2 regions of the Bradyrhizobium sp. SMVTL-02 genome follow, and region 1 is predicted to be linked to the other one. Evidence: predicted binding sites of a transcription regulator. Region 1 holds the regulator's gene; the other holds the start of a gene.
What was found. Region 1 encodes LexA, which represses DNA repair genes until DNA is damaged. Its sites were predicted from a motif close to TGTTCNNNNTGTGTTCNG; they were not measured.

Region 2: the regulator LexA is predicted to act here: its motif matches at 1,793-1,810, upstream of ACNJYB_RS20960 (single-stranded DNA-binding protein).

What each region holds. Positions count from the first base shown of each region.
Region 1 covers NZ_CP182469.1:4,563,273-4,567,460, reverse strand. Annotated here, with positions in the region: gene ACNJYB_RS21585 (GAF domain-containing protein) at 1-36, opposite strand, end outside; gene ACNJYB_RS21580 (hypothetical protein) at 257-688, opposite strand; gene ACNJYB_RS21575 (hypothetical protein) at 884-1,084, opposite strand; gene lexA (transcriptional repressor LexA) at 1,254-1,955, opposite strand; gene ACNJYB_RS21565 (molybdopterin molybdotransferase MoeA) at 2,132-3,343, opposite strand; gene ACNJYB_RS21560 (hypothetical protein) at 3,573-3,767, opposite strand; gene ACNJYB_RS21555 (HAD family hydrolase) at 3,927-4,188, opposite strand, start outside.
Region 2 covers NZ_CP182469.1:4,440,163-4,444,350, reverse strand. Annotated here, with positions in the region: partial or broken gene ACNJYB_RS20970 (outer membrane protein) at 52-528, opposite strand; gene ACNJYB_RS20965 (outer membrane protein) at 763-1,524, opposite strand; gene ACNJYB_RS20960 (single-stranded DNA-binding protein) at 1,976-2,470, shown strand; gene ACNJYB_RS20955 (DUF2306 domain-containing protein) at 2,672-3,070, shown strand; gene gyrA (DNA gyrase subunit A) at 3,239-4,188, shown strand, end outside.

The sequences.
Region 1 (4,188 bases):
CACCCAGAGTTCAACGACGCGAATGAAGGTCTTCATCGAACGTCCGCCTCGAGCCTTTTTGGCAGCATCGGCCATTTGCTTGCGGACCGGACGTTCAAAATTCAGGCAAGGCAGCGCAAACTTCGTGCGACGAAGAGCTGCGGCAGGTGCTCCGGCGAAGGTATTTGCGAAGATACAAACCACACCATCTCGCCGGCCACGGCCGGCGATGGCGATTTCAATCATGGCCCCGACCTGCGAGCCCGAGGCAGCTAGGTCAGCCGATCGGCAGGCGCGTGACCGTCGGCCTGTCTGCGCTGGTCTGCGGCTTGTGCTCGCGCTCGCCGAGTGGCTGGGTCACCGGCAATTGCAGTACGGTTGCGCGCTGGCCTTCGACGAGCTGAGTCACCAGCACGTATTTCCCGTCGGGGAATTCGATCGCATCGTGATGGCGATCCGGAATGTGCGGATCGATCTTGCCGAACTTGCCGACGCGCGAGTTGATGGTACGCGTCCAGATCCAGCGATTGTCGTAACGGACGTTGTCGGCGAAGGCGAGCTCCGTTCCCGGCAGCAGGCATACCGCAACCGACATGTCGGCTTCGGAGGCGAAGCCGCGCGTCGAGGTGCCGCGGAAGGTTGTCGTGACGATCGTCTCGCCGACTTCGGCAGGACGCGTCGCGACGGCGTGCAGGCTGTAGTCACACATCGGGGTGCTCCTCATTCGTAAGATAGCGACCCGCGCCTCCTGTCGAGGCGCAGGCCTCTATCAGAGTGGAAGCATACAACGGTCTGCTGGGTTGTGGGCAAATCTGCGGCTTGGGTCCGCAGGATGCCATCACAATATCTTTTTCAGATGCATGAGGAACAAAGCCCGCTCCCGTGCATTGGGCGTGCTTCTTCGTCAACGGCCAGCAGGGGCCGACCAGCCCGAATACGGCCAAGCGGGTTGCGACGGCAGTGCAACGGCGTCGCGTGCGTTGCGGAATTGCTCGCGCGTCGCCGGCGTCGTCTTGCGGACATGATGCGATCGTGCGGCGGCGGCCGGTGACACTGACGTTGCGATCAGCGCCATCGTGACAGTGCTCAAGACGATCTTGCGCATGGTTGTCTCCCCGGTTTTCGACAGGCCCATAAAGCGATTGTGTGCTTTGCGCGGCGTGCGGAGGATCTAACGCGGGGCAGGTGGCCGGATAATCTGAGCAGAACCTGAAAGACTATCCAGCCGGAGCGGACAAGCGCTCAAGCGCGTGTCGAACGATCGCGAGGTCAAATCAGTACTTCCGGTACAAGCCGATCAGCTTGCCCTGAATCTTCACCCGGTTGGGCGGCAGGATGCGGACCTCATAGGCGGCGTTGGCTGGCTCGAGCGCGATCGAGGCGCCACGGCGGCGGAAGCGCTTCAGCGTGGCTTCCTCGTCGTCGATCAGCGCCACCACGATGTCGCCGGTGTCGGCGCTCTCGTTGCGCTGGATCAGCGCCATGTCGCCGTCGAGGATACCGGCTTCCACCATCGAATCGCCCCGCACCTCGAGCGCATAATGCTCGCCGGAGCCGAGCATGTCAGGCGGTACGCTGATGGTGTGGCTGCGGGTCTGCAGCGCCTCGATCGGCGTACCAGCCGCGATGCGGCCCATGACGGGCACGGCGACAGGACGCTCACCTTCGTCCGCGGGCGGGCTGGAGGTCGTGCGCACCTTGCCGAGATTGCCCTCGATGACGCTCGGCGTGAAGCCGCGGCGGTTGCCGGCGGCCGCTTGGAGCTCGGGCAGCTTGATGACCTCGATCGCGCGGGCGCGGTTGGGCAGGCGGCGGATGAAGCCGCGCTCCTCGAGCGCGGTGATCAGGCGATGGATGCCCGATTTCGAGCGCAGGTCGAGCGCGTCCTTCATCTCGTCGAAGGAAGGTGGCACGCCGCTTTCCTTCAATCGCTCGCTGATGAACCGCAGGAGCTCGTATTGTTTGCGCGTTAACATCTCGACCAAAATCCCCCGGTTGATGTCGTTCGATTCCGAGACGCTCAGTTCAGCGATAAGCCGCTGCATGCTCGAAACAAATCATGAACGGACACTATATGTTCGATACATGTTCCGCAACTGCTTAATTTACTGTGAACGCGACAAAGTTCGCGGACCGCGTGAGATGACAGCGCTCAGGCGGGCAGCAGCAGCACCTCGCAGACCGAGCCGGCTTCGGCCTTGGGCGCGAACGGCGCGCGTACGAGAAGTGCCTGTGCCGCAGCGAGATTTGCAAGCAGTGAAGAATCCTGGTGATCGACGGGAAGGGCGATCAGCGTGCCGTCGTCGCGCCGCTCCAGGCGCGCGCGGAGATAATCCTCGCGCTGGTCGTTGGCATTGAGGTCGCGGCCGAGCACGGCGCGCTCGCGGCGATGGTGAATCATGGTGCGGCCCGACAGCGCGCGAATCAACGGCACCATGAACAGGAAAGCGCAGACGTAGGATGACACGGGATTGCCGGGCAGGCCGATGACGCGCATCGCCCCTAACCGGCCGTGCATCATCGGCTTGCCCGGCCGCATCGCGATCTTCCAGAACGACATCGCGATCCCCTCGGCCTTGAGAGCCTGCTGGACCAGATCATGGTCGCCGACCGAGGCGCCCCCGGTCGTGATCAGGATGTCGGCGCCGCTCTGGCGTGCCTCGCGGATCCCGGCGGTGGTGGCCTCCAGCGTATCGGCGGCCACACCGAGGTCGATGGTATCGGCGCCCTCCTGGCGGGCGAGCGCGTGCAGGGCATAACCGTTGGAGTAGACGATCTGGCCGGGCCCGGGCGCTACGCCCGGTATCACCAGTTCGTCTCCGGTGGCGAGGATGGCGACCTTCGGACGGCGCTGGACGGGCAAATGCGGGTGATTCATCCCGGCGGCGAGTGCGAGATCGCGCTCGGTGAGCCGGGTTCCCTTGCGCAACAGCACGTCGCCCTCGGCAAAGTCGATCCCGGCGCGCCGGATGTGCCGTCCGGGAATTGCTGCTTCCTTGATCGTGATGCGCTTGCCGTCCGCGACGGTATCCTCCTGGATCACGACCGCGTCCGCTCCGGCCGGAACGACGCCGCCTGTGAAAATGCGGACCGCTTCGCCGGCGCCAACCAAGCCTGCAAACGGCCGCCCGGCCGCGACCTCGCCTATCACCGTCAGCTCAGAATCGATCGTCGCCGCGTCGGCCGCTCGCACGGCATAGCCGTCCATGGCCGACATCGCCTCCGGCGGCTGCGTGCGCCGCGCCGCGACGTCGCGGGCGAGCACGCGGTGGTAGGCCTGATCGAGCGAGATCGTCTCCTCAAGCAACGGCTCCGCGCCGGCAAGCACCGCGGCAAGCGCGTCAGAAACCGGCATCAAGGCCACGGCTGAAAACTCCTGCTGGGCACGTTCGGCAAATCGGCGGCCAGAGTTCTAGCCGAGTGCGGGCCCAGAGGCAAAACACTGGAGACGCAAGAGGATTCAACCTGCGCCATCCGCTCTGTCGTGAGGATAGACGTCAAATTCGCCGCGGCATGATCCGGAAGGCGAGACAGACCGGCACGAGGACGGCCATGGCAAGCACAAGAAGAACGAGCGCCACGGCCAGCATCGGTCAACTCACTGCCGGCGCGTCCGGACTGACGTCCGGCGCTTTGGGACCCTGATCCTTGTCGGCCAGCGGATCGGCCCGAGATTTCAGGTCGGCAGCCTTGCTGATCAGCTTGGCGGAGAGGTCGGAGTCCGAGGTGGTTCTTGCGAACTCGAGCAGGAGAGAGGCTTGCTTGGTGAGGTAGGATTTGCCCAGCACGTCGATCAGTCCAATTCCAATGTAGAAGTCCCAACGGACTCAAGAGTCCGAAGGGGCGCATTCCGTTCCCGGAACTTTGTACAAAAATGCACAAAGTGATTTGGTTCCGCATTTTTAGCAAAAAGTTCCGCGGAACGCCTTGCCGGAAGGCTGATCCGCTCAAATCCCCAGCTGCCTCAGCGCGTCGCCGACGTCACGGGGCGAGGTCACGTGCACTGTGGTCAATCCACGCGCCCGCGCCCCCCGGATGTTTTCTGCGAGATCATCGAAGAAGACGATGCGGTGCGCCGGTACGCCCATTGCCGCCACGACATGGTCGAAAGCCTCCGCGTCCGGTTTGCGCAGGCCGATGCTGGACGACAGGTAGAGCTCGCGGAAATGGCCGAGCAGGCCGGCATATTCCTTCGAGAAATGGTCGACA
Region 2 (4,188 bases), 120 kb from region 1:
TTGCACTGAGGAGAACATTCTGCCTCAGTCTCGCGCGTGCGATTAGGCCATGTGGGTGACGGCCGCGCCGCCCTTCACGTACCAGAGCACGTTGTTCCAGGCGTAGCCCACCTGACCGGTGAAGAGGCCAATAGCATCGATCTTGGTGTTGTTCACCAGCGGGAACAAGGCGGCGGGCGAACTGGTGTTCGAGCCCTTCAGGTCTGCCCAATCGCCCTGTGCCTCGAGGCCGAACACCCAGCTGGCGGACTGCCAGCGATAGCCGATCTGGCCGCCGACGATTGCGCCGGTCGCACCGTGGCAACCTTCAGCTGTGACCGGGACGGCCACGCCGACAACAGCGGTCGTATCCCAGCAATTGTGGCTGGAGCCGCCACCGGCGTTGGCGCCGATGTAAAACCCGGTCCAGTTGTAGACCGAAGCCACAGCCACCGGAGCCTTGGTGTACGGGCGGGCCGCGAGATCAGCCGCCGACGCGGGGGCAGCCAGAGCGAACAAACAGGCCGAAGCCAACAAAACCTTCTTCATTTTCAACTTAAATCCCAGTCCCAGTTTCTCTTCTTGCCTTCCGTGAACGGAAGGGCATCGGACGCTGTGGTCCTACTGGCGTGGTGCTTACACGAACGAAGCCGCAAGTTGTGTACCCAAAAAGCCACAACAGGGGCAAAACGTCATAATCGCTGACGGATCGTCCTGTTCGCTCGCAGACAGCAAAAAGGCCGGCGCGAGGCCGGCCTTTCGTCAGACGAGACTTGCTGGCGATCAGTACCTGGCGATCGCCGGGCCGCCCCAACGGTAGTTCAAGCGGACGAGGGCGAGATCGACGTCCTGACGGACGCGTTCGGTTTGAATGAAGAATCCGCCCGCGGTGAAGTCGACGTTGCGGGTGCCGAGGAAGATGTGATCGTACTCGAAGCCCACCGACCAGTTCGGAGCGAAGCCAAATTCGATGCCCGCGCCGACCGTTCCGCCCCAGCGTGTTCCGCTGGTCGAACCGAAGGTCGTGCCAGCACCCACAAAGCCCGGCGCGACGATGAGGTCGTATCTGTCGTCCACGACGGCAGCGCCGCCCTTGACGTAGAGCAAAACGTTATTCCAGGCATAGCCGATCTGACCGGTAATCAAGCCGAAGGCATCGACCCGCGTACGGTTCTGCTGAGCTGGCGCGGTCGGGCTGATGTTGCGTCCGCTGAAATCAGCCCAGTTGCCCTGGCCTTCCACGCCAAACACCCAATTGGCCGATTGCCAGCGATAGCCGACCTGACCACCGATCGTGCCGCCCGTTGCGTCATGGCAGCCGTCGTTGAACAGCGTGCCGGTCACTGGAGTCACGAAGTCCCAGCAATTGCGGCTGGAGCCCCAGCCCCCGTTGATGCCGATGTAGAAGCCGCTCCAGTCGTAGATGGTCGCGACCACCGGCGGCGGAGCCTTGGTGTAAGGACGCGCCGCCAGATCCGCCGCGCTGGCAGGAGCAGACAGGCCCAACGCCACAGCACCGATTGTACCAATTAAAATCTTATTCATTGCAGTCTCCCCGGGTAAGGTCCGCTTCTTGAGGGTCCCCCAAGCGGCCGATCAGGCGCGACGCCCGTATGAACTCATTCCGAAGCAACCCTAGCTCAATCGGGAGGCGGAGTCCGTCTCCGAAATGCAACAGTCTCAAGGCAAGTGCGTGGATGTAACTGGATGAATGTTAAGCGGTTTTCGATGATTTAGGGAACCCGAAAAAGTTCCGGGCCATTTTAGAGGCATTCAGGCACCGTCCGGGTCCAATATTCCGCATCCACCCGAAAAGAACAAATCTCGAACAAGTCGGCAGGCGATGCTATATGTGGGGATAACCCGAGCGCTGATGGGCTGATCGGTCCGCGCAAGCGTATAGGGTCGGGTCAAACAGATTGCAGAGAACCGCGGGGCGCGGTGCGGTCCTGCGCATGCAGTCTTACGAATTCAGCATTTGGAGTGGAGAGCGGCGATGGCGGGAAGCGTCAACAAGGTCATTCTGGTTGGAAATCTCGGCAAGGATCCTGAAATCCGCCGCACGCAGGACGGGCGGCCGATCGCGAATCTGAGCATCGCGACCTCGGAGACGTGGCGCGACAAGAACAGCGGCGAGCGCAAGGAAAAGACCGAGTGGCATCGCGTCGTGATCTTCAATGAGGGGCTCTGCAAGGTCGCCGAGCAGTATCTGAAGAAGGGCGCGAAGGTGTACATCGAGGGCGCGCTCCAGACCCGCAAATGGACCGACCAGAGCGGTGTCGAAAAGTATTCGACCGAGGTCGTGCTGCAGGGTTTCAACTCGACTTTGACCATGCTCGATGGCCGCGGTGGTGGCGGCGGAGGCGGTAGCTTCGGCGACGAGCCGGGCGGTGACTTCGGCTCCTCCGGTCCGGTGAGCAGCGCGCCGCGCCGTCCTGTTGCCGCGGGCGGCGGCCGCAACAGCGACATGGACGACGATATCCCGTTCTGAGGCAGGTGAGCAGTTGCTGCCGGATGTTGCCTGCTCGCGTGAAGCGGCGGGACTTCTTACCAATTGACCCGCACGGCTCGGTTTTCCGAGTTCGCCTCACGCGCTGCCTCAAGTCGTTGGCGAGGCGCGATGTGAACCGTATTGACTTCATGTTAATCCTGTTCACATAGGTTGCGCTCAACCTGTGAGGGGGAGCCCCGCATGAGCCTTGCGCCGCTGCTTGAGGCCGCGCCTGCAATCCCGCTGCACGCCTTTGCCGCCATGGCCGCCTTCGTGCTCGGCCTCGTCCAGTTCTCCGCCCCCAAGGGTACGCTGCCGCACCGTTCGATCGGCTGGATCTGGGTGGTCCTGATGCTGGTCGTGGCCGCCTCGTCGTTCTGGATCCACCAGATCCGCCTCATCGGGCCGTTCAGCCCGATCCATTTGTTGTCGATCTTCACCCTAGTGGTTCTGCCGCTGGCGGTGTGGCGGGCGCACACCCATCGCATCGCCGATCACCGGCGGATGATGACCTTCATCTTCGCCGGTGCGCTGGTGGTGGCGGGCCTGTTCACGCTGATGCCCGGGCGCGTCATGCACCGGGTGATTTTCGGGGCGTGAGAGCCGGTTTCGCAGCGCTTGTTCCGGTCTCGTGCCGGGCGGTGCCGGGTAGGGCGTAAGTCACTGGAAAAACTGTCGGAAAAAGGCTTCCCGAAGCACCGACAAGGGTGGTTATCAGGGGTGCGATGCGCTATATGATTCGCAGACAAAAACTCACCGGATTCCCCCTTGGCTGACGACGACAACAGGCCCGGCGACCAGCCGGCGCATCCCTCGGACATTCGCCCCGTTTCCATCTACGAGGAGATGAAGAAGTCCTATCTCGATTACGCCATGAGCGTGATCGTGGCGCGTGCGCTACCCGATGCGCGCGACGGGTTGAAGCCGGTGCATCGCCGCATCCTGTTCGCGATGAACAATCGCGGCGACACCCCGGACAAGAAGCACAAGAAGTCCGCCGGTGCCGTCGGCGAGGTCATGGGCAAGTACCACCCGCATGGCGACCAGGCGATCTACGACGCATTGGTGCGCATGGCGCAGGACTTCTCGATGCGCGCGCCGCTGATCGACGGGCAGGGCAATTTCGGCTCGGTCGACGGCGATCCGCCGGCGGCGATGCGCTACACCGAGTCCCGCCTGACCAAGATCGCGCTGAAGCTACTCGAGGACATCGACGACGACACGGTCGACTTCCAGGACAATTACGACGGCTCCGAGAAGGAGCCGGTGGTTCTGCCCGCGCGGTTCCCGAACCTGCTGGTCAACGGCGCCGGCGGCATCGCGGTCGGCATGGCCACCAACATCCCGCCGCACAATCTCGGCGAGGTGATCGACGCCTGCGTCGCGCTGATCGACAATCCGTCCCTGACCATCGACGAGCTCATCAACATCATCCCGGGCCCGGATTTCCCGACCGGCGGCATCATTCTCGGACGCCAGGGCATCCGCAGCGCCTACCATCTCGGCCGCGGCTCGATCGTGATGCGCGGCAAGGTCAACTTCGAGACGATCCGGAAAGAGCGTGAGGCGATCGTCATCACCGAGATCCCGTATCAGGTGAACAAGGCGACGATGGTCGAGCGCATCGCCGAGCTCTACAAGGAAAAGAAGATCGAGGGCATCTCCGACCTGCGCGACGAGTCCGACCGCGAGGGCTATCGCGTCGTCGTCGAGCTCAA